DNA from 4 places in the Pseudoalteromonas sp. T1lg10 genome. Region 4 is predicted to be linked to each of the others. Evidence: predicted binding sites of a transcription regulator. Region 4 holds the regulator's gene; each other region holds the start of a gene.

Region 1 (7,432 bases), on a different contig from region 4:
CCGGTACTATACGTTTCGATATCGAAAAAGATGCCCTGGGATATGATAAGCAAGGTCAGCCTATAACCTTGAAGGATCTATGGCCAAGCGACGAAGAAATCGATGCGGTTATTGCCAAAAGCGTGAAGCCAGAGCACTTCCGTCAGGTGTACGAACCCATGTTCGATTTAGACGTGGATTACGGTGAAAAGAACAATCCACTGTATGACTGGCGCGAAATGAGCACCTATATTCGTCGTCCACCTTATTGGGAAGGGGCGCTTGCGGCACCACGCACCATGAAAGACATGCGTCCACTGGCGGTGCTGGGTGACAACATCACCACCGACCACTTGTCACCATCGAATGCGATTCTGGCCAGCAGTGCGGCCGGTGAATACCTGGCGAAAATGGGTCTGCCTGAAGAAGACTTTAACTCGTACGCCACGCACCGTGGTGACCACCTAACGGCGCAACGTGCAACCTTCGCTAACCCTAAGCTGTTTAACGAAATGGTGCGCGATGAAAACGGTGAGGTGAAGCAAGGTTCACTGGCGCGTATTGAGCCAGAAGGCCAGGTTACTCGTATGTGGGAAGCCATTGAAACCTATATGGAGCGTAAGCAACCGCTATGTATCGTTGCCGGTGCCGACTATGGTCAGGGTTCAAGCCGTGACTGGGCAGCCAAAGGCGTTCGCCTAGCGGGTGTGGAAGTGATCATCGCCGAAGGTTTCGAGCGTATTCACCGTACCAACTTGATTGGCATGGGTGTGTTACCTCTGGAGTTTAAAGCGGGTGAAAACCGTAAGACCTTTAACCTTGATGGTAGCGAGACCTATACGGTGTTAGGCGAGCCAGCACCGGGTGCGGATATGCAAGTGCAGATCACCCGCGCCAATGGTGAACAGCTGACTATTACCACCAAATGTCGCCTTGATACCCAAGAGGAATTGTCCATCTACAGTGCAGGCGGTGTATTGCAACGCTTTGCGCAGGACTTCCTTGAAGGCTCAGTATAAATTGCAGAAGGTGAGAGCCCATTTTTAGAGGTGGGCTCTCACCTTTTTTTGAGGTTAATAATGACACAACAGCTAAAAATACCGGCAACCTATATGCGCGGAGGCACCAGTAAAGGGGTGTTCTTTGCACTGCATGACTTGCCTGCACAAGCGCAGCAGCCGGGCGCCTATCGTGATGCCTTGCTTTTGCGGGTCATCGGCAGCCCGGATCCCTACGGCAAACATACCGATGGCATGGGTGGGGCGACATCCAGTACCAGTAAAACGGTGATCTTATCGAAAAGCGATAAGGCGGGTCATGATGTTGACTACCTGTTTGGCCAGGTTGCTATTGATAAGCCGTTTATCGATTGGAGCGGTAACTGTGGCAACCTAACCGCTGCGGTGGGTGCCTTTGCCATTAATAATGGCTTGGTGGATGCGTCACGCATTTGTGAAAATGGCATCACCGAAGTGCGGATCTGGCAGGCCAATATTCACAAAACCATTGTCGCTCATGTGCCTATGTGTGATGGCTTGGTGCAAGAGCTTGGTGACTTTGAACTCGATGGTGTGACCTTTCCCGCCGCTGAGGTGAAGGTCGACTTCTTATCGCCTGTCGGTGATGGTGCAGTACTGCCAACGGGTAACCTGGTCGATACCTTAGTGGTGCCGGGCGAGGGCGAGCTACAGGCAAGTTTTATCAATGCCGGTATCCCTACTATTTTCGTGAATGCCAGCGAGCTGGGTTACAGCGGGGCAGAGCTGCAGGACGATATCAATAATGATGAGCAGGCCTTAGCACGCTTTGAGCGTATTCGTGCTTACGGTGCGGTGCAAATGGGGCTGATCAGTGATATTGAAGAGGCGAAAACGCGCCAGCATACGCCGAAAATCGCCATGGTGGCACCGGCAAGCAGCTATGTGGCATCCAGCGGCAAGCGCATTGATGCGGCAGATATAGATGTACAGGTTCGCGCCTTGTCCATGGGTAAGCTGCACCATGCCATGATGGGCACCGCCGCCGTTGCCATCGCTACCGCGGCCGCCATTGAAGGCACCTTGGTGAACCTGGCTGCAGGTGGTGTAGCACGCCAGTCGCTGACCTTTGGCCACCCTTCGGGCACGCTGCAAGTGGGTGCAGCGGTAAATATGCTTGATGGTCAGGCTGATGTGCACAGTGTCAGCATGAGCCGCAGTGCCCGCCGCTTAATGGAAGGCTGGGTGCGTGTACCAGAGCCTGAATTAGGCGAGTAGACATAAAAAAAGCCGCTTCAAGCGGCTTTTTTTATTAAAGCAGAAGGTGAATTAGACAACGCCACGCGGTAGGCGACAGTCGTGCTCTTTCTCTGCAAGCTCTTTAATCCAAAATTCTTCGGCAGTGAAACCATCTTTGTTTTCACTAACGACAGTAAAGGCAGCCTTTTTCTCAGTTGCTTTTGCCGCAGGAGCCGCTTTTTTGGTTGTTGTTTTTTTGCTTGCTTTGGCAGGAGCCTTTTCTTCTACTTTAGCGACTGTTTCTGTTTTACCAGAAGTAAGCTCTTCAGTAAGTTCAGCTACCTCAGCAAGGCGCATGTTTTTGCCGCCATCAATGCTGTACCAGCCAGGCTTGGTGGTGATTTCTGGCTTTTTGCCATTCGCCGCTTCATACGCAGCTTCAAAAGCAGCTAACACTTCTGTTTTGTCTAGTTTACTCATCAAAAGATCCTAGTCGTTAACGCAGGTTAATTTTATTACAAGTATATATTTATACCCATTTGTCCTGGGATTTTCAATTTTTTGTGGCGAAATTGCTAATTTCCTTTATTTTTTCCGCCAATGACGGGAAAATTTAGGCCTAAATTAGGTCATGAGGTGATTATGAAACGCAACGAGCTACTCGCTATTTTGAATGCCAAGCTGGCACCGGAGCAAATCAAAGACTTTTGTCCCAATGGTCTGCAGGTTGAAGGCACCGAGCATATTAAAAAAATCGTCACCGGAGTGACCGCCAGTCAGGCCCTGGTCGATAAGGCCATAGAGCTGCAAGCCGATGCCCTGGTTGTGCACCATGGCTACTTTTGGAAGGGTGAGTCGCAAGTGATCAGTGGCATGAAAAAGCGCCGCCTAAAAGCGCTGCTGGCGGCGGATATTAACCTGTTCGCCTACCACTTACCCTTGGATGTGCACCCCGAGCTAGGTAATAACGCCCAGCTTGCTAAGCTACTGGGCATCGAGATCCTGGGCGGCATGGAGCCGGGACCAGTTAGCGTGCCGGTGTGGGGTAAGGTCAACGAGCCTGTCAGTGGCGATGAATTTGCCAAGCGCATTGAATCCGTGCTCGGGCGCACGCCGCTGAGCTCTGTGGTGCGCTCTGAGGTGATTGAAACCATAGGTCTGTGTACCGGTGGTGGTCAGGGTTATATCGACTTGGCGGCGGCGCAAGGTTTGGATGCCTACCTGACCGGCGAGGCCTCAGAGCAAACCATACATAGTTCCACCGAGCAGGGCATAGATTTCTTTGCCGCCGGGCACCACGCCACCGAGCGCTATGGTGCTAAGGCCTTGGGGGAATTTTTAGCGGATGAGTTTGGTTTGGATGTAACCTTTATCGACATCGACAATCCGGTATAAAGATTATACCAATTCACTTAAATAGCTAATCACCCTAGCGGGCTAAATATCGTGCTAACTGTGTTGAAATTTTTCTATGTACGCCTACACGGATGTAGGCGGTAGAGCGGCGCAGGAGCCAAAGCCGAGAATAACTACATAAAAAAAATTCCGCCTTGTTATCACATCATTTATCCAGCGCTATATCTGATCACATACTTAACAGAATTGGTATTAAAAGGAGCCAGGGGCTCCTTTTTTATTGTCGCTGCAACAAATTATTTGCGGCTGTTATTTTGCTTACAGGTATTAAGGAAGTGGCGGTAAACCGGGTTATCCTTCATTTCTTTTTTCATCGCCAAATACATGGGGCGGTTCAATCCCAGGGCGCCTAAAGGAATTGACTTGATCAAGCCCTGAGCCTCATAGGGCGTCACCAGCCAATCCGGCAGGGCGGCCACGCCCATGCCTGCACTGACCAATTGGAAAATCAACAAGCCCTGATCCACGGTTTTTAAGGTGCCATCGAAACGGGCATTTTGAATAAAGTGTTTGAATATATCCTGTCGTTCCCGCGGAATAGGGTAGGAGATGATGGTCTCATCTTTTAAATCTAAGGCGGTCACATAAGCTTTATTGGCCAAGGGGTGGTCCGGCGCCACGATAAGCTTGAGTTTAAAATCAAACAGGTGGGCAAATTCCAAGCGATCCGGCTCACGAATGTCCGAGGTCAGAACCAGATCTAAATCCCCATCAAGCAGCTCGGGAATGGCGTCATAACTAAACCCGCGCTCATAATCTACATGGATATCCGGCCAGAAATTATTGAATTCTTTAATGGTCGGCAGCAACCAGTGAAAACAGGCGTGGCATTCCACACTTAGGCGCAGTTGCGAAATAGGCTGATTTAAACTTTCTTTCAGGCGGCATTTGGTGGCTTCGACCTTAGGTAACACATCCTGCGCCAGTTCTAATAGCAGCATGCCTTGAGGGGTAAAGCGCACCGGATGGGTTTTACGCTCAAACAGCTGACAATCCAGCTTGTTTTCCAAGTCTTTGATTTGATGAGATAAAGCTGACTGGGTTAGAAATAATTCACGGGCGGTATTCACTAAAGAACCGGTTTCTTTCAAGGTGGCTATGGTTTTAAGGTGTTTAATTTCAATCATCTTTAGTAAATCTCATAAAAGCCAGTCACATATCTCATAATGATTGCGACTAAACCGAGCTGGATAAATGTATAAAAGTCTAGACGGCTAAAAAATTATCACTTTTATACTCAGTTGGCTATTAAAAGATAAAATTCATTGTGAAAAATGTCTATTTTCTCTGTTTTTAAATTTATTCAGCGGTGAGTTAACGCGCTGATATGAATTTAATTCATTAGCAATGTGAGTAAGCTTCGTTTGTGTCCCCAAGATCTGAGAGGTAATGTTTAGCCATCTAAACAGCTAAACGGATATTTACATCATGGCACGTATACATAACTTAGGTTTTCCCCGTATCGGCAAACGCCGCGAATTGAAATTTGCTATCGAGGCCTACTGGGCTGGCGATATTACTCAGGAAGAGCTGCGCCAGCGCGGTGCGCAAATCCGCCAAGAAAATTGGGCAATGCAAAGCGAGGCGGGCATAGAGCTTGTGCCGGTGGGCGACTTTGCCTGGTACGATCAGGTGTTATCTACCTCTATGCTGGTAGGAGCCATTCCGGCGCGCCATCAAAGCGACAGCAGCAATGCACTGGACACCCTGTTCCGTATCGGCCGTGGTCGTGCACCAACGGGCTGCGCCTGTGCCGCCAGTGAGATGACCAAATGGTTTAATACCAACTACCACTATATTGTGCCCGAGCTAAGTGCCGAGCAGCAGTTTGCGCTGAGCTTTAACGAACTTTTTGAGCAGGTAGAAGAAGCGCAGAATTTAGGGCATAAGGTCAAGCCCGTGCTGGTTGGCCCGGTTACCTATTTGTACCTGGCTAAATGCGCCGGGGAAGAGTTCGATAAGCTCACCTTGTTGGAGCGCCTATTGCCAGTGTATCAACAGGTGCTGGCCAAGTTGGCGGCACAAGGGGTGGAGTGGGTGCAAATCGATGAGCCAATTTTGGCCTTGGAGCTGGATACCCACTACCGCAGCGCTTTAACTAAAAGCTTCGCCGCCTTGGCAAATCAGGGCGTGAAGCTGCTGCTGGCGACTTATTTTGATGAGGTGAGCGCCTACTTAAAAGATATCAGTGAGTATGCCATCGATGGCGCGCATTTCGACTTGGTGGCTACACCGCAAAACATTGAAGCGCTGGACAAAGCCCTTGGCGAGCAGCGGGTGTTGTCTCTTGGGGTGATCAACGGCCGTAATATTTGGCGCGCCGATCTCAGTGCCATCTATGAGCAGGTGCAAGATATTGCCGCCCAGCGTGGTGATTCATTGTGGCTGGCGCCATCTTGCTCTTTATTGCATACCCCGGTGGACTTGGAACAAGAGCAACTGCTGGACGGTGAATTGAAAAGCTGGTTGGCCTTTGCCAAGCAAAAAGGCGAAGAGCTTAATTTGCTGAAAGTGGCTCTGGAGCGCTGCAACACGCAAGATATCGACACTTATAGTGCACCGGTGAAAAACCGCCGTACTTCAAGCAGGGTAAACAACGCGCAAGTGCAGCAGCGTGTGGCAAAATTAAGTGCCGAGCAAGGTCAACGTCACAGCGAGTTTGCGCTGCGTGCTGAAAAACAGAAGGCGGCCCTGCAATTGCCACTGTTGCCGACTACTACTATTGGCTCCTTCCCGCAGACATCGGATATTCGTAAGGCCCGTCGCGACTTTAAGGCTGGGGAGTTAAGTGCCCAGGCTTATGAGCAGCAGATGCAGGAGCAAATTCAATATGCGGTGCGCGAGCAAGAGGCACTGGATATAGATGTATTGGTGCATGGTGAGGCGGAGCGTAACGACATGGTCGAATACTTCGGTGAATTGCTCGATGGTTTTGCCTTTAGCCAGTTCGGTTGGGTACAAAGTTATGGCACCCGCTGTGTGAAGCCGCCTTTGATCTGGGGTGATGTGTCTCGCGCCGCGCCTATGACATTACAATGGACCCAGTATGCGCAGTCGCTCACCGACAAGCATATGAAGGGCATGCTCACGGGTCCTGTGACTATTTTGTTCTGGTCTTTTGTGCGCGATGATCTGGATAAGCCGACCATAGCTAAGCAAATTGCCCTGGCGCTGCGCGACGAGGTGGTGGATCTGCAGGATGCGGGCATTAAGGTGATTCAAATCGATGAACCGGCGTTTCGCGAGGGTATGCCACTTAAAGCCAGCCAGTGGCAAAGTTACCTTGATTGGGCGGCCTATGCCTTCCGAGTGTCGGCCAGCGGCGTTGATGACAGCACGCAAATTCACACTCATATGTGTTACAGCGAGTTCAACGACATTATTGGCGCCATTGCCGCCATGGATGCGGATGTGATCACCATAGAGACATCGCGCTCGAACATGGAGCTGCTCGATGCCTTTGAACACTTCGATTACCCCAATGATATTGGCCCTGGGGTGTATGATATCCATACCCCGAATGTGCCTGAGGTCAAATGGATCAAGGACTTGATCCACAAGGCGGCGGCGAAAGTTCCGGTTGAGCGCCTGTGGGTGAACCCGGATTGCGGCTTGAAAACCCGAGCCTGGCCGGAAACCCGTGAGGCCCTGCAAAACATGGTGATTGCCACCAAGGAGCTGCGCCAGGAATTAAGCGCCTAGCAAAAAGAGTCATAAAAGAGCGGACGTTATAAATGTCCGCTCTTTTTTAAGCCTTTCTCACCCTTTACTTTCACAGCCTTCCCTCATAAGATCACACTAAATTTCTAGTGGATAAGCGC
Region 2 (7,432 bases), on a different contig from region 4:
ATCACCGGCTGGCAACCCCTGCAGGTCACTCATCATCTGCGCTTTCACCTTTTCAGGCACGGCACCAATAAGGCCCAGATGCAGATTACGCTGAGTGAAGTTCTTCGCGTAGAAGGCCTTAACATCATCCAGGGTCAAGGCTTCTAAGTCAGACAAGTCACCGTAGTTGTAGGCGCCATAAGGGTGGCCCTGATACAGCTCGGCGTAGAGTACTTCTTTACCTAGCTCTTCATCGTTAGAAGCTTTAAGGCCCGACTCAATGCCGTCGATCAGCTCTTTCTTTAAACGAGCGAAGTCGTCTTCACGGAAGCCCGGGTCTAGCAGTTGGTCGCTGACCAGCTCATACCACTGCTCGGCGTTATCCTTGTGGATGCGACCATGCAGTGAGATCATTTCCTTATCGATTTGATAAGCAAAGCTGCCGGCAATTGGGTAAAGGGCTTTTTGAATTTCCTTGTAGCTCATAGACTGGCTGCCGCCCTTGGCCAGCATGGCCGCAGTTAAGGCCGCCACACCCTTTTTACCTTCAGGGTCGGCCGCAGCGCCGGTGTAGAATAACCAGTTTACGTCAACCAGTGGCGAGCTATTGGTTTTATCCAGCACGGTAAATAGCTGCTCTGTCGGCTTATTGTTGATATCAGCTACCAAGGTATCAAGCTGCACTTCGGCGTCAAAACCTGCGACTGCATCCTTGGCCGACATGGTGACCGTAGTGCGGTTGTTGTCGGTGAAGTACTGATTAGCAATGGCACGAATATCTTCAGCACTGACACTGTCGGCACTTTGATACAGGGCGTTGATCACCTCAGGGTCGCGCTCGAAGTGCATATAGCTGGCAAGCGTTGATGCGATCGCCTGCGATGAGTCCAGGCTGTTAATAAAGCTGTATTTAGCATTTGATTTCAATGCCGCCAACTTGCCTTCATCTACCAGCTGGTGCGCGCCTGGGCATAGGTTTGATTAATGGCATCACGCACCACTGCCAGGTTCTCTTCGTCATCCACCTTAACGAATACATGCAATAAGCCCGGATCTTTGGTTTCCGGGTTGTAGGTAAACATTTGCGAAGCAATCTGCTTTTCTACCACCAGCTGTTGGTATAGCTCTGAGTTTTCAGAGAAGTAAAGCTGTGACAGCAGATCCAATGCGGCGCGGTCCTTGGTATTGGGGTTCCACTCGGTGCCCTTGTAAGAAACCAACAGCCAGTGACCCGGTAAGCCCTCATACTGCTCATGCACATAACGCGGTGCTGCTTGCTTTGGCTCCACCGGAATATCAGCCTGATAGTCGCCACGCTGCCAGTTACCCCAGTGCTTTTTCACCATGGAAATGGTTTCTTTAGGGTCAACATCGCCGACGATAACCAGAGACACATACTCTGGCTTGTAGAAACGTTTAAAGAAGGTTTGGCCGTATTCACTTTGATCCGGCATGGCTTCGATATCTTCAAAGAAGCCCATGGTGGTGTGCTCATAGGTGTGCTTATCGAAGGCTTCTTTGCGCACCGCCGCCAACAGTTTGCGAATTGGGCTGGCATTGTTCTTAAGGTATTCGCCCTTAACCGTCAGCGCCTCGGTGCGGAACTGCTCTTCGCTGTACCTGAGGTTTTGAAAGACATCGGCCTTGATTTCCAGCACCTTGTCTAAATGCTGCTTAGAGAAATTAAGGTGGTAGTTGGTGTAATCATTGGTGGTGTAAGCGCGGTTATCAACACCTGAGTTTTTCATGATATCGGCGTAGACATCTTCCGGGAATTTTTCCGAGCCCTTAAACATCATGTGCTCGAAGAAGTGAGCAAAACCTGTTTTGCCTTCTTCTACCTCGTTACGCGAGCCTACAGAAACAGGGATCTGCAGCGACACCACATCGGGATAATCGGTTTTTACCACCATCACCCGCAGACCATTGTCTAGCTCTTCTAATACATAGTCCTGGGCAAATACTTTATTGTTCTGTTGCGCCGTTGCCGCAGCGGTACTTGTTTGCGTTGTCTGCGTGCTTTGACATCCGCCTAGCGCAAGCGCCAGGGCAATGCCTGAGGCAATAACCGATAGTTTCATCTTCCTATCCTTTAAGTCTGATTGTTATCTGATTTTTGATCCAATCCATTATGCAATAAATTCACCCAATGCGCGTAACCGACGGCTCATTTTGCTGTAAACAAATGTGTCAAAGGGGCGACGAGTGACCGAAGCCCCGCTTCGCAGGGCTCGGAGGTGGAGGCAGGGATGCCGACAGGAACCCAGCTTCATGGACGAATTATATGCACGATGGTTATGAACTCCCTCTTTGGTTGCCGTCGCCAACGCGACAAGATCTTAATTTGGAGACCGCAGTTGAGAAAGTCATTTGTAGGTCAGTGCTGTGCGCCGACAAGGTGAGAATGGTGCATATTTGTCGGCCTGGAAGGCCGACCTACAAGGCAACATGAATGAAATTCAACATTCATGAGTAAGTTTCACCAGAAAAAGGCTGTTTAGACGTCTAAATGGCTGTTATAGTGATTCCATTAACCGCATATGGGAATGAGGATCATGGCGCTAACACTGCAAGAGAAAATTGAAGACCCCCGCCAAGGGGTATACCTTATCGGCACTACACCACCGAAGACAGGTACGGACGATGGTAAGCTGCAAGCCATTGCCGAGAAGCTATTGGGTCGCTTGCATGAAATCGAATACGACGGTGTTATCGTTTATGACATTCAGGATGAAAGCAGTCGCACCAATGTACCTCGCCCTTTCCCGTTTAAAGAAACCATAGACCCACGTCATTACAGTGGCTTACTACGTCGCTTGTCGCAACTCGATGTGATCACTTATAAGAGCGTTGCCCAGCGCAGCGCCGGTGAGTTTAATCAGTGGTTAGATACCACCTATCAGGAATATAAACTTAATAACCTGGTGTTGGTCGGCAGCCCATCCTCAACCGGTGAAGTTAAACTAAGCCTAAATGATGCTTATACCCATATTGATGCACACGACCATGATTTCTTTTTAGGTGGTGTAACCATAGCCGAGCGCCATGCCAGCAAGGGTAATGAACACGAGCGTCTGCTGACGAAGACAGAGCAAGGTTGTAAGTTCTTTATCTCGCAAGCTGTCTACAATGCGCAAGCGACCATAGATTTGATCACCAGTTATGCCCGCAGTTGTCGCCAGCAAGGTCTGACACCGCAACGTATTATTCTGACCTTTACGCCCTGCGGCGGTGAAACCACCTTGGACTTTATGGAGTGGTTAGGCATTTCCGTGCCCGAAGCGACCAAGTGGCGCATGCTCGATGCAGACAACACCTTAAGTGAATCGGTGCGGATTTGCCGCGAGAACCTGGATTTAATTCTGCGCAGCTGTGCCCATTTAGGCGTGCCTTTAGGCTTGAATATTGAGTCTTTAACCAACCGTAAAGAAGAGATCGATGCGTCGATTAATCTTTACCGTTTGCTTAAAGCGACCATGGAGCTGAGCCTGGCCGAGCGCCTTATCGCTTAAGCCGTAAGCTAACATTAGCGATTTACCCATCATACCAATTCTGTTAAGTATGTGATCAGAGATAGCGCTGGATAAATGATATGATAACAAGGCGGGATTTTTCTTATGTAGTTATTCTACATAGAAAAATTCCAACACAGTTAGCATGATATTTAGCCCGCTAGAATGATTAGCTATTTAAGTGAATTGGTAACCTTCTTTTGCCCATAAAAAAACAGCGCCATGTTCTGCATAGCGCTGTTTTTTTTATTTTTTATTTTTTATAGGTGCTTGGTTGTTACTTTTTACGCCACTGGCCATCGACCTTAACCATGTGTCCGGCGGCAGTCTTTTCAATGGCTTTAGCACCGGCCAGAGCTTCAACCTGACTTAGGCTAATGCCGTTTTTCTTGGCCATGGCCAGGTATTTGGCCTTTCGCTTAGCATTGATCTCGGTGATCAACTGCTGCGCCTCGGCAGAGGTGTGCACCAACTCCAGGTAACCAGTACTGGTTTCACCGACTATGCCCTGATCTTTAGCCTGATCTAAGGTTAGCGCCCAAGCACTAAAGGCCAACATGGTCGCACTGAGTAACATGGTCCATTTAACTAGTTTCATATTCGCCTCCTAAAATAGCTCGCTGTCGTCACCGAAAAGCTCATCGAGCTCTTTGTCTACTTTAACGCGGATTTCATGATCCACTTTAACATTTAGGTTGATGGTGATCGGCTCTTTACTTTCCACCTCGACCTTATGGGTACAGCCCATTAAGGTTAACGCGCCGACCAAGGCCACCAGCATTCGCGTACTCATTGCTTTACTCCTTCGCTTGATACTCTCGCTCTACTCTTTTGGTGATTTCGTCACTTAAGCGCAGCGCTCTGAATAAGGTATAGATATTTTCCTGATGATTATAGTTAAAATTAACTTCTTGTTGATGCTCGGGATTTTCTCCCTTTAGTTGCATCGCCATAGTTAACCAACCATCATGGGTTAAATCAACATCGGCATTAATACTGTTAATATCCAAGTTTTCCAACATGGCCAACATGGGCCCTAACTGTTGCTGCTGCTCCTTGACCGCATTAAAGGCGGCGTTGTTATCTATGGTCAGCTTGCCCGCGGCCTGGGAATAGATACGGCCATTTTCTATGCTCACCCCCTGCTCGTTAAAACGCAGCGGCAACTCTGCGGCCAACAACCCTTTCACACTAATGCCCTGCTGTGGCTCCAGGGCCAAAACATTTTCTGCACGGATCCCATCAAGGCGCAGCAGGGCCGGTTTGCGTTCCTTTTCCAGGCCAGTTAAATAGAGTTTATCCAAGGCAAAACGGCCATCGAAGAGCTTGCCCTGCACCTGGCTGACATAGAAATCCTTATCCATCCCCAGCTCACCAGATACCTCTTTAAGTATCGGACCGGCACGCACTTCACTTAGGGTAAACTTAGTCGTTTCGAGCTGAAGTGCGCCTGAATTCACACTGCCTGTCGGGGCCATGTTAAGAGACTGAGCCAGGTAATTCTGATACAAAATCTCGGCGTTATTAATATCCATTTGCCAGTCAAAGCGCTCTAGCAGCGCATCACCCTCAAGATGCAATGACATGGTGCCGCCGCCGAACACCAGTTCTGGCTCAAGCTGCTGTACCAAGGGCATAAAAGAGCTCATTTCGGTGTCATTAACAACCAGATTCAAGGCATGGGCGTTGTCGCTCCAATTATGTTTAAGTAGCGCCTCAACTCCTTGCCAAGAAGCAAGGTGAGTGCCCTCGATAACTCGGCCGATGGCTAAATTGCTATCGAGCTTAAGGCCGCTTACACGCACACCTTTAACCTCAAAATCCGCTACCTGACTTTGCACCTCCACCTTAGCCTGTCGCTCGCCATTACCGAGCGCATTAGCACCGATTTGATATTGCTGCGTCAGGGTACGCGCCTTCAACTGCGGGCTGTTAAGCACAGCTACCGATGTGGTGAGTTCGGCTTCTACCTGGCCATCAAGATCCAGGGCTGCATCCAGGGTCAGCGCCAGGCTCTTTAACTGATAATCCTGATAGCTTAAGGCGGGGGTTTTTACATCAGCGCGCATCCACCCGGAGCCCAGATAATCGTAACCAAACTGGCCTTGTGCCTGCAGCGGCTGATATTCGAGTTCGGGTTGCGGCGGCAATGCTACTTGACCTAGGAAGTGCCCCTGCACTTGCTTATCGGTCAGGGTGCCCTGGCTTTGCAGCGAGCCGATACTGGCCAATTGCGCCGCCAACAGATACTCACTGCTTAAGGTCAGGGTTTGCCAGTTGCCCTGGCTGTTGTTTGCTTCAATAAGCACGGATTGCCCTCCCGCCCGGTTAGCCATGCTCAGCTCAGGCAAGTTAAACTCACCGTTCATATGCACTGTTAATGGCTGTCGGCTATTAAGCTGCCAGCGAGTTTCGGCCAACTCTCCCAGGTAGGCGCTGTACTTATCAAGTGCCTGACAATGACTCAAAGCTCCGAGCTCGGTACTCAGCTGTTGTGCCGTAATAAGGTATTGCTGCATATCCTCGGATTGAATATGCACCTGGCCCCGACTGGCGAGCTGCCATAAACAATGCGGCTCGCTGCGCAGCTCACCATCAAGATGCAGGGCTAAAGTTGCATCCAGGCTATTACCCCAAAACTCGCCTTTGAGCGCTAATTGGGCCACATCCGCATGCCAGTCCAGGGCATGATTTTGCTGTGTTTTAATATACTCGCCCAACACCTTAGTGAAATCACGAGCAAGGGCTACGTCTACCTCAATGGCATCAGCTTTGAGCAACCATTGGCCCTGGATATCACCCGTGATTTGAAAATGATTGATTTGGGTTTCTTCAATAGCAAAGGTCATGGGGCGACTGAAGTCGACAAAGCTGACCTTGGCTTCGGCTATGCTCAGTAAAGGTCTTTTTAGGGGCAGCAATAAGGCCAAGGGTGCCGGTTGCCAGGGGCTGGCTTGTTTATCCTGGTCATCATCGCTGGCGATGGGACCCGCTTGAACATGGGCTCTCGCTATATGCAGGGCCGTCGGCGTTAGGGTGACGTCTTCCAAGGTCAAAGAATGACCCTGATATTCGAGGCACAGCCGGTCGGCATCTATGGCTAACAACTGGGAGCCCCATTGCCAGCGCGCGCAGGTCAGCGTGGCGCCCTGATGCTGCAAATAATGCTTGGCCAGCATATGGGTGAGTTCGCTGCGAAACCCATAGGCCACCGCAAGCGCGGTGACAAGCACTAAGATTACTCCAAGTAATATTAAAAAAGCCTTCCGCAGCATAGCCTTCCTTTAGCTTAACCTTTGGCTTAATACTAACACGGAGAAACTGAATACGCCGCACACAAAAAAGGCTGCAAATGCAGCCTTTTTGTTATCTTTGGTAATTAACCCAAAAATTAATCCAGGTGTTAGCCAATGTGCTTACGTGCGTTACGGAACATACGCATCCATGGGCTATCTTCTTTCCACTCATCCGGGTGCCATGAGTTGGCCACGGCGCGGAATACACGCTCTGGGTGTGGCATCATTACTGTTGCACGACCATCGGTAGAAGTAATACCCGAGATTGCCTCTGGAGAACCATTCGGGTTCGCCGGATATTGCATGGTTGGGTTACCGTAGTTGTCCACGTATTTAACCGCAACTGTGCCTGAGTTAACCGCTGTTTGGATTGCCGCATCGTTAGCGAACTCGGCACGACCTTCACCGTGAGAAACAGCGATAGGCATACGTGAACCGGCCATGCCATTGAAGAACACAGACGGGCTGTCTTGTACTTCAACTAGGGCAACACGGGCTTCGAAACGCTCACTTTGGTTGGTTACGAAACGTGGCCAGTGCTCTGTGCCTGGGATCAATTCGCGTAGTGTCGACATCATCTGACAGCCGTTACATACACCAAGGCTGAAGGTATCTTGACGCTCAAAGAAGGTTTGGAACTGCTCG
Region 3 (7,432 bases), 450 kb from region 4:
GGCGGTTTCATAGTCTTCTTCCATGATCAGGCGCTTAAAACGCGCCGAGCCGGTGACATTGGTACGCTCACCGACATTGGTAAAAATGGCTGTATTGGTCATAGTTGATAGCCCCTTAATTCAAGTTACAGGCTTCAAGGCCACTGAGACGCATGCGCACCGGCAGCTCGGGGAGCGCTCGTGGTGCGGTGTTCTTTAAGCCGTCGCTAAAAGCTTTAATATGCTCGGGCGTGGTACCACAGCAGCCACCAACGATATTGATAAAGCCCTGCTCGCCCCAGTCGATGATCTCCTGGGCCATTTCTTCGGCTTCCAGATCGTACTCGCCGAACTCGTTGGGCAAACCGGCATTGGGGTGCACCGAGGTAAAGGTTTCACATACGGTGGATAGCTCCTCCACGTACTGGCGCAGCAGATCCGGGCCTAAGGCGCAATTAAGGCCGATGGAAAGCGGCTTAATATGACGAATGGAGTTATAGAAAGCCTCTGTGGTTTGTCCCGACAGGGTGCGGCCCGAGGCATCGGTAATGGTGCCGGAGATCATCACAGGCAAACTGGTGCCGGCCTGCTCGAAGGCTTCTTCCACCGCAAAGGCCGCGGCCTTGGCATTGAGGGTATCAAAAATGGTTTCGATCAAGATCAGGTCGGCACCGCCTTCCATCAGCGCCAAAGTTGACTCGATATAGGCCTCAACCAGTTTATCGAAGGTAATATTACGATAACCCGGGTCGTTCACGTCCGGCGAGATAGAGCAGGTCTTGGACGTGGGCCCAAGCACACCGGCCACGTAGCGCGGTTTATTTGGCTCCTTGGCGGTAAATTCATCGGCCACCTTGCGGGCTAAGCGCGCCGACTCGAGATTAATCTCGCGGCTAAGGCTTGCCATGTCGTAGTCTTCCATGGAAATGGTGGTGGCGTTAAAGGTGTTGGTTTCTATAATATCCGCACCGGCCTCAAGGTATTCGCGATGGATTTGCGCGATCACCTCGGGTTGCGTCAGGCTTAACAAATCGTTGTTGCCCTTCACCAGCACATGCCAGTCTTTAAAGCGCTCGCCGCGATAGTCGTTTTCCTCAAACTTATGTTTTTGGATCATGGTGCCCATGGCGCCATCGAGAATTAAAATACGCTGCTTGAGGGCCGCTTCGAGGGCGTGACGTTTATTCGGCATAATTATCTGTCCTTACATCCTGGCTCACCAGATTAATATCATAGGGCGTGGTTTGATACACGTAGTAGTTTAGCCAATTGGAAAATAACAAGAAGGCATGGCTTTGCCAGGTTTTCGACGGTTTTAAGGCCGGGTTATCCTCGGGAAAATAGTTTTTCGGTTTATCCACATCCAGGCCCTTGTCGACATCGCGTTGATACTCTTTTTGCAAGGTATCGGCGTCGTATTCCGGGTGCCCGGTCAGGTACACCTGCGAGCCGCTTTGGTTTTTAAGTAAGTAGGCACCCACTTCCTCTGAGCCGGCAAGCACCACAAGATCTTCGCGCGCGGCAATTTTATTGATATCGATATGACCGTAGCGCGAGTGTGGCACCAAGAAACGGTCGTCAAAACCGCGGGTGAGCGCGCCGTGGTCGAAATAACACTGGTGTTCAAACACACCGCATAGTTTGTTGGCCTGGAGTTCACGTTTCAAACCGTAGTGATGATACAAACCGGCATGAGCGGCCCAACAGCTAAACAGGGTCGAGGTGACATGATGCTCGGCCCACTCGAAAAACTCCTGTAATTCCTGCCAATAGCCTACCTCATCATATTCAAGATGGGCCAGCGGCGCGCCTGTGATGATCACTGCATCATAGTTAGTGTCTTTAACGTCGCTGAAATAGCGATAAAACATGTCCAGGTGCTGCTCGGAGTTGGCGCTGGATCTATGGGTATCAAGACGCAGTAAGTCCACGTTGACCTGCAAGGGGGTGTTGGCCAGCAAGCGAATAAACTGCACTTCCGTTTCCACCTTATTCGGCATCAGGTTCAATATGGCCAAACGCATAGGCCTGATCTCCTGCGTGCTGGCACGACTTTTCGGCATCACAAAGACATTTTCTTGGCGCAATTGCGAAATCGCTGGCAACGCATCCTGAACCGTAATAGGCATAGTGAACTCCAATGCAAATATTAGAAGGGCTATTATGACCCTCCCACTGGAAATATCAACCTCTAGATGTTTAGACGTCCATATAAATTTTACAGCGCGGCTCTCCCTTGCCATAATGCCGCGCGTCGAATTAAGTATAAGGGACCCAAGGTGGGATTAGGAGAATTAGCAGCAATCTGTGCCGCCATTGTCTGGGCGTTTTCAACCCTGCTCTACAAAACCTTTAGCCATCACCTTTCACCCTTACAGCTCAATGTCAGCAAGGGCTTGCTGGCGTCACTGATGATGGTCGCAGCAATTGTTATCACCGCAGACTCTAACATCCCGCAGCAAGTAGCCGCCTGGGGTTGGCTGATTGCCGGCGGCATTATTGGCATTGCCATCGGCGACAGCGCCTACTTTGGCGCCCTGCGCAATATTGGTCCGGCGCGTACCCTGATCATAGAGTCACTTGCCCCCGCCTTGGCAGGCATACTCAATATCCTGTTGCTGGGACACTACCTGTCCACACTGGCTTGGGTCGGTATTATCGTCACCACGGTCGGGGTGGTGATTGCCATTCGGCCACAGCATGCCTTACCAAGCCTGGATAAGCGTCATTATGTAATCGGCGTATCCTTAGCACTGCTGGCGGCACTGTGCCAGGCCACCGGCATGGTGATGTCCAAAGGAGCAATGAACCTAGAGTCAATGAGTAGTTTGTGGGCGGCGATGATACGTCTGGTATCGGGCACCCTCACCGTGGCTTTGGTGGTGGCGCTGATCAAACACTCGGACCTATATCAGGCAATCCGCTTAAAAGGCATAGATAAGAAGCATTGGTTGTTGGTGGCGGTATTCTTCGGCACCTTTATCGGCCTGTGGCTGCAGTTAGCGTCGATAAAATACACCGACCCGGCCATAGCGCAAACCCTCTTTGCCACCGCCCCGTTGATGGTGATGACCTTCGGCTTTTTTAAACGTGAGCCGGTGAGCGCAAACATGATCCTCGGCGGCGTTTTAGCTCTAGCCGGCGTCGGCATTCTACTGGCAAATTAATACCTATTCCCTTAACAATTCTTCAAATTTTATGGAATGGCTTTTAATCGCCAGTCTCAGCAGCTCATATGACTCTGTGATTTGTAGCTTTTCATAAATATTGCTTTTATGGGCATGGACCGTCTTGACCGCTACATTTAACTTTTTTGCTATTAACTTTACCGAGTAACCAATGGCTAAAAGGTTAAAAACATCCTTTTCTCTTTGTGTCAGCTTCTGCACTTTGCTGGTCGAATCACTATGAGAGTTATAATAGATATTTTTAATAATATCCTGACCTAAATAACTATCGCCGTTTAGCGTACGCCTTATCGCCGTGATTATTTCATCGGATGCGTTTTGCTTGGATAAATACGCATTTGCACCAAGATTAATTGCTTCACTGACGTAGGGGTCGTTATCGTACATGCTCACAACGATAATTTTAGCCTCCGGAGAGCACCGCTTTATCAGGGGGATTAGACCTAGCCCATTCTTATCCGGAAGTGATATATCTAAAATAGCAATATCAAATGTACTAAGAGGTAGCTTCTGCTCTGCCGCCTGAAAGCTCGAGGCCTCTAGTGTTACGGTATGTGTATCATTGAGCTCGAGTAAGCGCTTGAAGCCTTCCCTGACAATGGAGTGATCATCTATGAGAGCGATATTAATCATGAATGTAAGCAATCCTTTTATACCAGAGCACCATTAAAACGCATCTGATCTAGAGACACAATTTTATTGACACTAAGGAGGGGTCCGTAAACAACTTAACGCCACCAGTTTAAGAGGTTTACCCAATAGATTACCTCTTCGTAACCTCTATAAAGACACCCAAGAATGGGTTAAGCTGGATGAACTCCACCACCATAACCTCCCAAAGCTCAATATTGTACAATTAATAATGAAAAAAATAAGTTATAGATACTTGGGTATTTTCTTTATTATCTCGGTCGCTTACTCTTCGCTTTGGTATCACTCCTGGTACCTACCGGTGAGCTTCGCAGTAATTGACAATACCGCCAGCTGGTTCTTACCGGCTGGCTATCGCTTTGCGGCTTTTTTATTCGCGCCAAAAAGATATTGGCTGGCTATTATTATTGGCGAATGGACCGCTATCATCCTAATAACTAATGAACGCGGCGAAATACCCGCCTTAAGTAATTTCATTGCTACTACTTTCCCCGCGTTATTTTATTTATGCGCCGCCACTTCTATTTAAAGCTTTATAGAAAGCCCGAATTAAAAACAACCCATCAGGTCTTTGGGTTAATTATGGGTGCTATCTGCGCTGCCACACTGACATCAGTAACACTGACCACAAGCATGATTTACCATAATGAGCTGGCGACGATCCCTAAGACTGAGCTCTTTACTCAAACGCACCTGCTCAACGCAACTGCATTTGCCTTTGGCGATATTGTTGGGGTGCTGCTTATTTTGCCGCTGAGCATCTTGCTCGTAGAGCTCTACGGTAAAAAAAAGCCTTCCTTAAAAATCACTAACAAAGGGATCTTTAAGATTTCATTTTCGCTTGCCCTATCCTTGTTGGCCATCTTAAACATCCAGCAAATACCTTTATATTATATAAAAATACTCTCGGTGACTTTCGTGATAGCGGCATCTCATAAATGGGGCTGGAAGGGAGCCACCTTAAGCGTGTTCGCTATGTGTATTTTAGTTGTGTATACCGCTCTGAGAACAGATGTAGCAATTTCGGTCATTGAAAACCAAGCCTATTTAATCACCATTGCATTTACGGCGCTCATTTTAGGCGCGGCAATCACCCAACAAAAAAGCGCAAATACAAAGCTACAGGAACAAAACTCAGCACTTAACAGATTAAATACCCGCTACAAAGAGCAAGCAAAGAAAAACCAGTTACTCGCGACAAAAGTCGTTGAGATCCAGGAGCTGGAGCGTAAAAAAATATCAACAGAATTACACGACGATATTGGCCAAACCTTAACAGCGATAAGAACGGAGATAACCATCTTAGAGCAGCTCACAAAGGATAAAAAAGTACTCCAGTCTGCACTCAATCTGCGCGCTCTATCGAACAAGGTGTATAACGTTACCCGCAGCCTGATCATTTTATTACACCCTCGAGAGCTCAATGATTTAGGTTTGCAAAAAGCCTTACAAGGTAGGTCCTTAACTAAATTACTTGATAGCGCCGGGATAAATTACCACTTAAATATTGCAAGTGACTTAGATAACTTATCGGAAGATAAGAAAATTGCCATTTATCGTATTATTCAGGAATCTTTTAACAACATAGTCAAGCATGCCGCTGCAGATAACGTCTATGTTGATTTATCTATTAAACAAAACCGGCTTCGACTCTCGGTGAAGGATGATGGCAAGGGCTTTGAAACCAAGAGGAAGGAGGCGTTCAATGGGGGTTTTGGCTTGCTCGGTATTGAAGAAAGAGCTTTGGCGCTAAAAGGAAGTTTCCAAGTAGATAGCTCAGGGTCTGGCACACACCTACTAATACAGCTTCCCGCTACCTAAGAAGTTTTCCTAGTCTTTTTAGGAAGTCTTCCCCTTAATTTAAAGACATCGATTTGTAAAACTAGCGACTGTTAAAAAGTTGTTACTGGCCTCTCAAATAATGAGCTTAAATAATCGCTTATCATTTGTGGAGTCACATCGTTTACAAGGAAATAATTGATGCCTAAGTTAAAGCTCCTCACCTCCCTGTGTTTATTCTCCACCCTGATCAGCGGCTGCGGTGGTGGCGGCAGCAACAGTGAAACACCTCCGCTCTCAAGTAACTCCGCCCCCAAGGTTAGGTTATCTGATATCAGCACCGATGAGGGCCTTTCACTGAGCATTAAGGCTGATGCAACGGATGCCGATGGGGATGCCTTAACCTACACTTGGTCACAAACCGGTGGCAATGAGTTGACTTATACCGTCACAGGTTCAGAACTCCAACTCATAGCACCTGAAGTTAATGAGGACACAAACTTTACCTTCGAAGTGAGCGTGTCGGATGGTATTGCTTCTACAACTAAATCAATGACACTGTCGGTAAGAGATATAGATTTAACACAGCAAGAAGCGTACGAGCAGCTATCTCAACTAGTATCAACAATTCCAGATTTGGAATGGCATCATTTTGGCGATATCGATTTAGGGGGTGATGGTGACTTGGACATTATTATCACCCGCGATATGAATAATGGCACCTCCCAAAATGCTACGGCCCTTATTTACGATTCTAAAGCTGGCTACACTATCAAGGAATTAAATATTGCGGCGGTTGCTCGTCGCATTGTAGTTAGTGACTTCAATAAAGATAACTTAGACGATATTTACCTTCCTAACCATGGGCGCGAATGGGGCGCTAACGACGAAATTGGCGGTAATAATAGTATTTGGCTGCAAGCGGATAACAGTGATCTCATCAGCACAGGTCAATTTGATCATATAGCCGATTATACGCATGGCGGATGCACTCTTGATTTCAATAATGATGGAGCGGTGGATATATTTGATGTCAATGTTTATCAACAAGCTCCCCGCCTCTGGCTGAATGATGGGCAGGGCAATTTTAATGAGCAACCCAACGCCTACCCAGAAGATTTAACAGCGGTTACGTTTACCTGGTGTGTGGCCGGTGACTTTAATAAAGATGGTTTTGACGACGTTATCATGGGCGCCAATAGCGGCAATGATCTGCAAGATGGCGGTGGCAATCAAGTTGGCAACTCACATGTGTTTTTAGCAGGTAACGGGACAGAATTTTCATATTCTGCGAACACCAGTTTAATACCCACCAATATAGCTAACCCAGCAGGCAATGATCCAGAATTTGGGGGAGCCTGGGCGGTAGCCACGGTTGGCATGGAAATTATTAACTACAACAATGACCAGTGCTTAGATTTTATTAGCTATACAACAGATTATTTATACCAACATCACTTTCAAGTTTGGGAAGGAAGTTGTGATGGCAAATTCAAAAACGCTTTTAGTCATCACAGCGAGAAAGACACCGCCGATGAAATTAATGTCGCAGGCTTAGGCTTTGCTGTCAGAGATATAAATGGTGATGGACTTCAAGACTTTTATACCTATGAAAATCACACCCCCATAAACGACGTAACCAAAGAGTTTGTATTTATTCAAACAACCGACGGTAACTTTTCTCAAACTGAGTTCACTAAAGCGATTGGCTATAACCTGTTACCAAGCCATTGGCTAGGTCTTAAGTGGCCAGAGTAAATTATCCCGAGTACTCTAACTTGAATCGGAGTGATTGGGGTATGTACTAAACCAGACATAGCAATCACTCATTTCCG
Region 4 (7,432 bases):
CGCCTCGTTAACACCGCTGGAATTAGCACGTGGTATGAGCGCCTTCGCCAATGGCGGTCACTTGGTGGAACCCTACTTTATTAGCTCCATAGTCACCAGCGAAGATGAAGTGCTTTATCAGGCCCAGCCTTTGCTTGCCTGTAGCAATGAACAAAGACGCAAAAATGAAGTGTTGGCCGAGTTTGCCGAGCTTGAAAAATTGATCGCTGAGGAAACCAACACAGATACACAATTAGCAATCGACCCGCAAATCGATGAACTAGAGCAACAGCAAGAGCAAACCATGCCTAGCTGTGCGCCACGGGTGATCTCAGAGCAGAATGCCTTTTTGATTGCCGATGCCATGAATAGCGCCATTTGGGGTGGCGGCAGTTGGCAGCATGGCACCGGCTGGAACGGCACGGGTTGGCGTGCCACCGATTTAAAACGTCGTGATTTATCAGGTAAAACCGGTACCACCAACAACTCGGTAGATACCTGGTTTAGCGGCTTCAATGCCAATGTTATGACCACAATTTGGGTTGGCTTCGATAACCCGGGTAACCCATTAGGGCGAACCAGCTACAACAATAATCTCGACCGCGGTCAGATTTTTGGTGCCGAGTCCGGCGCCAAGACTTCACAACCGGGCTGGATCGACTTTATGCGTGTGGCCCTAGAAGATCAGCCCTATGCGGCGATTGAGCCACCCGAAGGCTTAGAGTCGGTACGTATCGACTTAAAGACCGGACTGCTGAGCCATAACAATGATCATACCAGCCGCTTCGAGTACTTTATTAAAGGCACGGCACCGACCCGTTACGCGGAAAAGGCTCCGCCCGTGCTATTTGAAACTCAAACATCAGGCGATAAACCCCTGCCCTCTGAGGATGAATTGTTCTAACCCAAAAATAAAAAAGCCAGCAAATGCTGGCTTTTTTATTTCTCAACCTGAGTTGGCGTTAGCTTAACTTACTAGCAAGCCAATATAGATCTGAGTGTACTCCCGCGGCGGTCACTTCCTTGCCTGCTCCCGGCCCTTGAATAACCAAGGCATTATCCTGGTACCAGTTGCTGTTAACGACAAAGATATTGTCACCTGGCTGCAAACCCGCCAAAGGATTGCTTGTCGGCACTGCCACCAGTCCTACCTTGACCTCGACTTTCCCCTGTTCAATACGCAAATCGGCGTTGTAGCGCAGAACCTTCTGCTCCGCTGCCGCTTGCTGCGCCCGCGTCGCCACAAATTCATCGAGCACATCTAAGTTAGTCTGACACTCCTGCCAACTGCCAGCGGCCAGCTGAGTTGGCATTAAGGCGCTAAGCTCAATATCATCCAGTTCCAGCTCTAAGCCCAGTTCACGGGCGAGTATCAATAGCTTACGCTGTACATCGCGGCCTGATAAGTCTTCACGAGGATCCGGCTCGGTAAAGCCAAGCTCCTGCGCCTTAAGCAAGAGCTGAGAAAAAGACTCGCTGCCATCATATTGGCTGCACAGCCAGGACAAGGTGCCGGAAAAAACGCCCTGTACTCGGGTCACCCGGTCGCCACTATTTTGCAGATCAGCCAGGGCAAAGTTAATGGGTAATCCCGCGCCAACGCTAGTGTTATAACGCCACTGCAAATTACGCTGAGCCAGATCCTGCTTCAAACTCTGATACCAGGAAAAGGGAGCGGTACCGGCATATTTATTGGCGCTGATCAAATGGCAATCGGCCTTGGCAAATTGCGGATAAAGCTGACTAAAGGCCTCACTGGCGGTGATATCGATCACCACCTTATGTTCATAGTCTAGCTGCGCCAGACGCGATAACAGTTCATCCTTAGTATAGGGCTGAGCACCTTGCTCCCAGGCTGTTTGCCATTGCTCGGTATCTAGACCGCAAGGGTCAAAAAGCAGGGTTTCACTGCGCACTAAGGCCACCACCCTGACATCAATATGCTGACGTAAGCGCGCCAATTGCTGGGCAAATTGCGCCACGAATACCTCACCAACATTACCCAAACCTGCCACCACCACGGCCAACTGCCGCTGAGCGCCAAGCAAACGCTGATGTAAATAGCTCAAGCTATCGGCACCGATTTCTTCATCGGTTAACTGTAAGCAGTAACCTTCACCCACATGCGTAAAACGGCCATTTAGATTAAGCTCTCTCAAACCCTGCTCTACCTGCTGCTGGCATTTTTCCAGCTCTCGCTGCGGTGCAACCAGGGCGAAGCCGTTAACATTGGACTCCAGCAATTGGGCACGCTCACCAAAGTGATGCAATAACTCGGCACTGTGCTGCTGCGGTACCACCAGATGCCACACACCTTTCACATCACAGTCGATAAGGCTGATCTGTAGTTGACGCCGTAGCAGCTCCAGCTCACCCTGCTCTAAGTGATCAAGCTTAATAACGTCTTGCTGCGCCAAGGTGGTAATAAAGTGCTTATGCTTACACCCCCCCTCGCGCACCACTTCGGTACCTAGGGCATCGCTATCATAAGAGCTGCGCACCGCCAGTTTGATATTGGTGCCATGCAGGGGAGACAAGGTCTTGGCATGTAAAACCGGGTTACCCAGCGCCGCCAATAATTGCGCTTGGGCGCGGCAGATTTTATGGTACTTCTGCGCGCTTGCAACCTTTCTCGGGTCGGTGCTAAACACCCCTTGAGTATCCGTCCAGATACAGACCTCATCGACATCCATATAACGGGCAAATAAAGTGGCACTGTAATCACTGCCATTGCGTCCCAAGGTCACCGTCTGACCTCTTTGATCGGCGGCAATAAAGCCGGTGATCACATTAATCTTATCCGCGCCAATAAGGCGCTGACATTGTTGCTCATTCACACGATGCAACAACTGCCCTTGTTGAGCGCAGAGTAGTTGGCGTGCATCTAACGCCTGTGCCTCTGCGCCGAGTTGCTGCAAATAGCTGGATAACAAACGCGCCGACCAGAGTTCACCATGAGCCAGCAGCGCTGCCTCTTGCAAGTTTCCTTGCTCAAATCCTAGCCATACATGCGTTAATTCTTGTTCCAGCTGAGTTAACACCTGAGCTTTGCGCTCGCCGCTTAACAGCTCCTGGATCAGCTCCTGCTGGTGATTGCGCAACAGGCTTATCACATCCATACCGCTATGCTGATCTTGCTGCTCGAATGTCTGCCAGAGCTTAACCAGGGTGTCCGTGGTTTTACCGGCGGCAGACACCACCACTATGTCACCGACCTGACTATGAGCGAGAACAATATTAGCAACCGCATGATAACGCGCCGCACGGCTTAGGCTAGAGCCACCAAATTTATGTACTACCTTGGCCATTTTATCTGCTCCAGCCTAGCTCTGATGAAGTTGTGCAAAAGCACGTTCAAGGTCGGCGATCAAATCTTCCTGATCTTCAATGCCCACAGAAATACGAATAAGGGTGTCACCCACGCCCGCCGCTAAGCGTGCTTCCTTGTCCATGCCCGCATGAGTCATGGTCGCCGGATGACAAATTAGGCTTTCAACACCACCCAAGGACTCGGCCAGGGTAAATTGCTGCACTGAGGTAAGGAACTTGGCGCTGTCTTTTAGTTCGCCTTTGATATCAAAGCTCACCATGCCGCCAAAACCACTTTGCTGCGCTTTAGCTAATTGGTGCTGTGGGTGACTTGCCAAACCAGGATAGTAAACCTTTTCTACCTCAGGGTGTTGCTGCAGGTATTCGGCGATAGCCTGGGCGTTTTCCTCATGCTGACGCAAACGCACTTTCAGAGTACGTAACCCGCGCAGAATCAGGTAACTGTCAAAAGGCGCACCGGTAATACCAATATTATTGGCCCACCAGGCCAGCTCTTCGCCAAGCTCAGGAGTTTTACAAACCACAGCGCCACCGACCACATCCGAGTGGCCGTTGATATACTTGGTTGTTGAATGCACCACGATATCGCAGCCCAGCGCCAATGGGTTTTGCAGCGCAGGTGACAAGAAGGTGTTATCCGCTGCCACCAAAGCACCCACTTGAGCTGCGGCCGCGCATACGGCCTTAATATCGGTCAGGCGCAATATTGGGTTACTAGGGGTTTCAATCCATACCAATTTAGGTTTGGCATCGATAAGCTGCTGATAACACTCGGCAGTGGTGAAGTCCACCACCTTCACTTTTAATAAACCGCGCTTGGCCAAGGAGGTAAATAATCGGTAGCTGCCGCCATAACAATCATGGGGGATCACAAGGGTATCTGCGGGCGTCAGCAACTGTGTTACCAGGTGCACCGCCGCCATGCCGGTAGCGGTAATGATGCCACGGGCGCCGCCTTCAAGCTCGGCCAAAGCCTCTGCGAGAATATCGCGATTGGGATTACCGCTGCGGCCATAGTCGTACTGACGTTTGGTATCAAAATCGGCAAAAGAATAGGTAGTGGATAAATAAATTGGGGGCACAACTGCACCATGATGTTGGTCGGCTTCAATGCCGTGGCGCACCGCTATGGTTTGTTTACTTAACTTAGGCATAGTGCCTCCAATCAGAAATGGATGTTTAGACGTCCAAAAGGTTAAAATATCCAAATATAGAAGTCAAAACATTTATACGTCTAAATAGCTATATGAGGAATATTTGACTATCCTTTCCAACACGATAGAATTTCGCCCTTATTGATGCCTAAGTGACCAAAGAACAAGACGCAAATTATGGCCAAGTGGAATGGTGAGTATATTCACCCTTATGCGGAACACGGTAAGAAAGCCCAACAGGTAAAAAAAATTACCGTTTCAATCCCGCTCAACGTTTTAAAAGTATTAACAGATGAACGCACTCGACGCCAGGTGAACAACCTGCGTCATGCCACCAACAGTGAATTGCTCTGCGAAGCATTTTTACATGCTTTTACCGGACAACCGCTGCCTGGCGATGAAGACTTACGTAAGGATAATCCGGAGAAGGTGCCGCAAGAAGTGCGTAAGATCATGGCGGAAATGGGCTTAGAGATCCCAGAGATCGGTGATGATTGATTTTCCAAACACATAAAAAAAGCCCCAAGCAAAACTTGGGGCTTTTTTTTGGCGACAAGGAAATTACTTATCGCTCATATAATCCTCTGGCAGCTCGATTTGCGCTACACCAGTTGCCACTGCGGCTTCGGCTACCGCCTTAGCAACGCGAGGCAATAAACGCGGATCCATTGGCTTAGGAATAATGTACTGCGGGCCAAACTCCAGCTCGGTCACACCCGATGCGGTCAATACCTCTTGTGGTACCGGCTCTTTAGCTATGCTACGAATAGCTTCAACAGCGGCAATCTTCATTTCATCGTTAATAGCCGTGGCGCGCACATCCAGGGCGCCGCGGAAGATAAACGGGAAGCACAGAACGTTATTTACCTGGTTTGGATAATCAGAGCGACCGGTTGCCATGATCAAATCTTGACGGGCAGCGTGCGCCACTTCTGGCTTAATTTCAGGATCTGGGTTTGAACAGGCAAATACAACTGGCTTGTCGGCCATCAGCTTTAACTCGTCCGCAGAAAGTAGATCTGGACCAGATACACCCACGAATACATCGGCATCGGCGATCACGTCTTGCAGAGTGCGTTTATCCGTGTTGTTTGCGAACATTTGCTTATATTCGTTCAGGTCGTCACGACGAGTGTGGATCACACCTTTACGGTCAAGCATATAGATGTGCTCGCGCTGGGCGCCACATTTAATCAACAGCTCCATACAGGCCACAGCCGCTGCACCAGCACCTAAACAAACGATCAAGGCATCGTTGATATCTTTACCCTGAATCTCAAGAGCATTAAGCATGCCCGCCGCAGTTACAATGGCGGTACCATGTTGGTCATCGTGGAATACAGGTATATTACAACGCTCGATCAGCGCTTTTTCAATTTCAAAACACTCAGGAGCTTTGATATCTTCAAGGTTAATACCGCCAAAGGTATCGGCAATATTTTCAACCGTGTTGATAAAGTCTTCCGTGGTGCGGTGTTTAACTTCGATATCGATTGAATCAAGGCCGGCAAAGCGCTTGAACAATAAGGCTTTACCTTCCATTACAGGTTTTGATGCCAACGGACCTAAATTACCCAAGCCTAAAATTGCCGTGCCGTTAGAAATAACCGCAACCATATTGCCTTTAGCAGTGTATTTATAGGCATTGTTGGCATCGGCGGCAATTTCGCGCACCGGCTCAGCTACACCTGGGCTGTAAGCCAAAGCTAGGTCATTGACCGTTTCCGCACTTTTTGTCAGCTCAACGCTGATTTTGCCTGGAACGGGATAAGCGTGATAATCAAGAGCTTGTTGACGAAAGTCTGACATGAAAAAGTATCCTGCTAGAAATATTGGTGAGAGTTCAGGTATCAGGCAACAATACTGCTTTTCCGGCTATATTCCAAGTAATATCAGGTCTATCCTGTTACGCGAAATTAAGCGGTTTTAGCATCATTATCCCGGTTAATTATTTTAATTTCCCCTAGCATGAGCGATATTCCCATGCCTTTTTTGGGTCAAAAAAAGCAATAAAAACTGCGTTAATCATAATTAAAGATATAAAAAATGCAATTTATATAACGATAGCGAATAAAAACACAAAAAATGCAACGGTTTAACTGGATTTACCCACACATCTGCATGTTCATGCTTTTTAGATGCATTATCGCTGCTTTTCATTAATACCTTTACAAAGAATAAATGCAAAATGGCTTATATCAATACTGGGAATGGACCAGAGTAATTGTGTTAATCAAGCGATCAGAGAGCAAACAGGATAGGATACCAATTCACTTACTTCTAGCGGGCTAAATATCATGCTCACGGCGTTGGAATTTTTCTATGTAGAAGACAGAATTGGTATTGGATAGCTGCCGTAAAAAGTAAGAGGCACAAAAAAAGCACCCTAGGGTGCTTTTTTCTAATAAGCAATGAATTACTTCTTGCTGCTAAGCGCACCGAAACGCTTATTGAAGCGGTCAACACGACCACCTGTGTCAAGAATCTTCTGCTTACCAGTGTAGAAAGGGTGACACTCTGAACATACGTCAAGGTGAATGTCTTTACACAAAGTTGAACGAGTTTCGAACTTGTTGCCACAAGAGCACGTTGCATTGATTGCTTCGTACTTAGGGTGGATACCTTCTTTCATGGGGATTACCTCTAAATAGGCCGTATCGCTCTCCAAACCCGAAGTTCGGCACCATACGCGTTAGTTTCAATGTGCCAAGACCAATAATATTCGCTCAGCACCCTTAAGGCCGCGTATTTTATTGAACTCCTGTTTAATGTTCAAGCATTAATTGCCGCTATTCACCTTGCCATGAATTTAGTACATTAACAGCATGTCTGATGCTGTGAGTTCACCCTTGTCGTCTTTACCAAGCGCCCTACAAACCGACCTATTGCCAACTCAGGAAGAATGCTATGTGGAAGTGGCAATCAAGGTGCCTCTGCACCGCAGTTTTGACTACCTGGTCGACCCCAAG

The links. Region 4 encodes MetJ, which represses methionine synthesis genes. Its sites were predicted from a motif close to TAGACGTCTAGACGTCTA; they were not measured.
Region 1: the regulator MetJ is predicted to act here: its motif matches at 4,811-4,828, upstream of metE (5-methyltetrahydropteroyltriglutamate--homocysteine S-methyltransferase).
Region 2: the regulator MetJ is predicted to act here: its motif matches at 2,470-2,487, upstream of C2M17_RS11220 (methylenetetrahydrofolate reductase).
Region 3: the regulator MetJ is predicted to act here: its motif matches at 2,172-2,189, upstream of C2M17_RS04810 (homoserine O-succinyltransferase).

The regions. Positions count from the first base shown of each region.
Region 1 covers NZ_PQBV01000037.1:35,492-42,923, reverse strand. The annotation lists gene acnD (Fe/S-dependent 2-methylisocitrate dehydratase AcnD) at 1-998, shown strand, start outside; gene prpF (2-methylaconitate cis-trans isomerase PrpF) at 1,059-2,234, shown strand; gene C2M17_RS08870 (hypothetical protein) at 2,286-2,675, opposite strand; gene C2M17_RS08865 (Nif3-like dinuclear metal center hexameric protein) at 2,838-3,590, shown strand; gene C2M17_RS08860 (LysR substrate-binding domain-containing protein) at 3,848-4,738, opposite strand; gene metE (5-methyltetrahydropteroyltriglutamate--homocysteine S-methyltransferase) at 5,040-7,313, shown strand.
Region 2 covers NZ_PQBV01000037.1:523,211-530,642, forward strand. The annotation lists partial or broken gene C2M17_RS11215 (M16 family metallopeptidase) at 1-2,060, opposite strand, end outside; gene C2M17_RS11220 (methylenetetrahydrofolate reductase) at 2,535-3,491, shown strand; gene C2M17_RS11225 (YdbL family protein) at 3,769-4,089, opposite strand; gene C2M17_RS11230 (YnbE family lipoprotein) at 4,099-4,284, opposite strand; gene C2M17_RS11235 (YdbH domain-containing protein) at 4,289-6,724, opposite strand; gene purL (phosphoribosylformylglycinamidine synthase) at 6,895-7,432, opposite strand, start outside.
Region 3 covers NZ_PQBV01000004.1:521,048-528,479, reverse strand. The annotation lists gene metH (methionine synthase) at 1-102, opposite strand, end outside; gene C2M17_RS04815 (homocysteine S-methyltransferase family protein) at 116-1,171, opposite strand; gene C2M17_RS04810 (homoserine O-succinyltransferase) at 1,161-2,108, opposite strand; gene C2M17_RS04805 (DMT family transporter) at 2,259-3,146, shown strand; gene C2M17_RS04800 (response regulator transcription factor) at 3,150-3,800, opposite strand; gene C2M17_RS04795 (hypothetical protein) at 4,030-4,347, shown strand; gene C2M17_RS04790 (histidine kinase) at 4,401-5,639, shown strand; gene C2M17_RS04785 (FG-GAP repeat domain-containing protein) at 5,799-7,355, shown strand.
Region 4 covers NZ_PQBV01000004.1:73,924-81,355, reverse strand. The annotation lists gene C2M17_RS02720 (penicillin-binding protein 1A) at 1-883, shown strand, start outside; gene metL (bifunctional aspartate kinase/homoserine dehydrogenase II) at 942-3,287, opposite strand; gene metB (cystathionine gamma-synthase) at 3,303-4,463, opposite strand; gene metJ (met regulon transcriptional regulator MetJ) at 4,641-4,961, shown strand; gene C2M17_RS02700 (malic enzyme-like NAD(P)-binding protein) at 5,025-6,272, opposite strand; gene rpmE (50S ribosomal protein L31) at 6,880-7,095, opposite strand; gene priA (primosomal protein N') at 7,289-7,432, shown strand, end outside.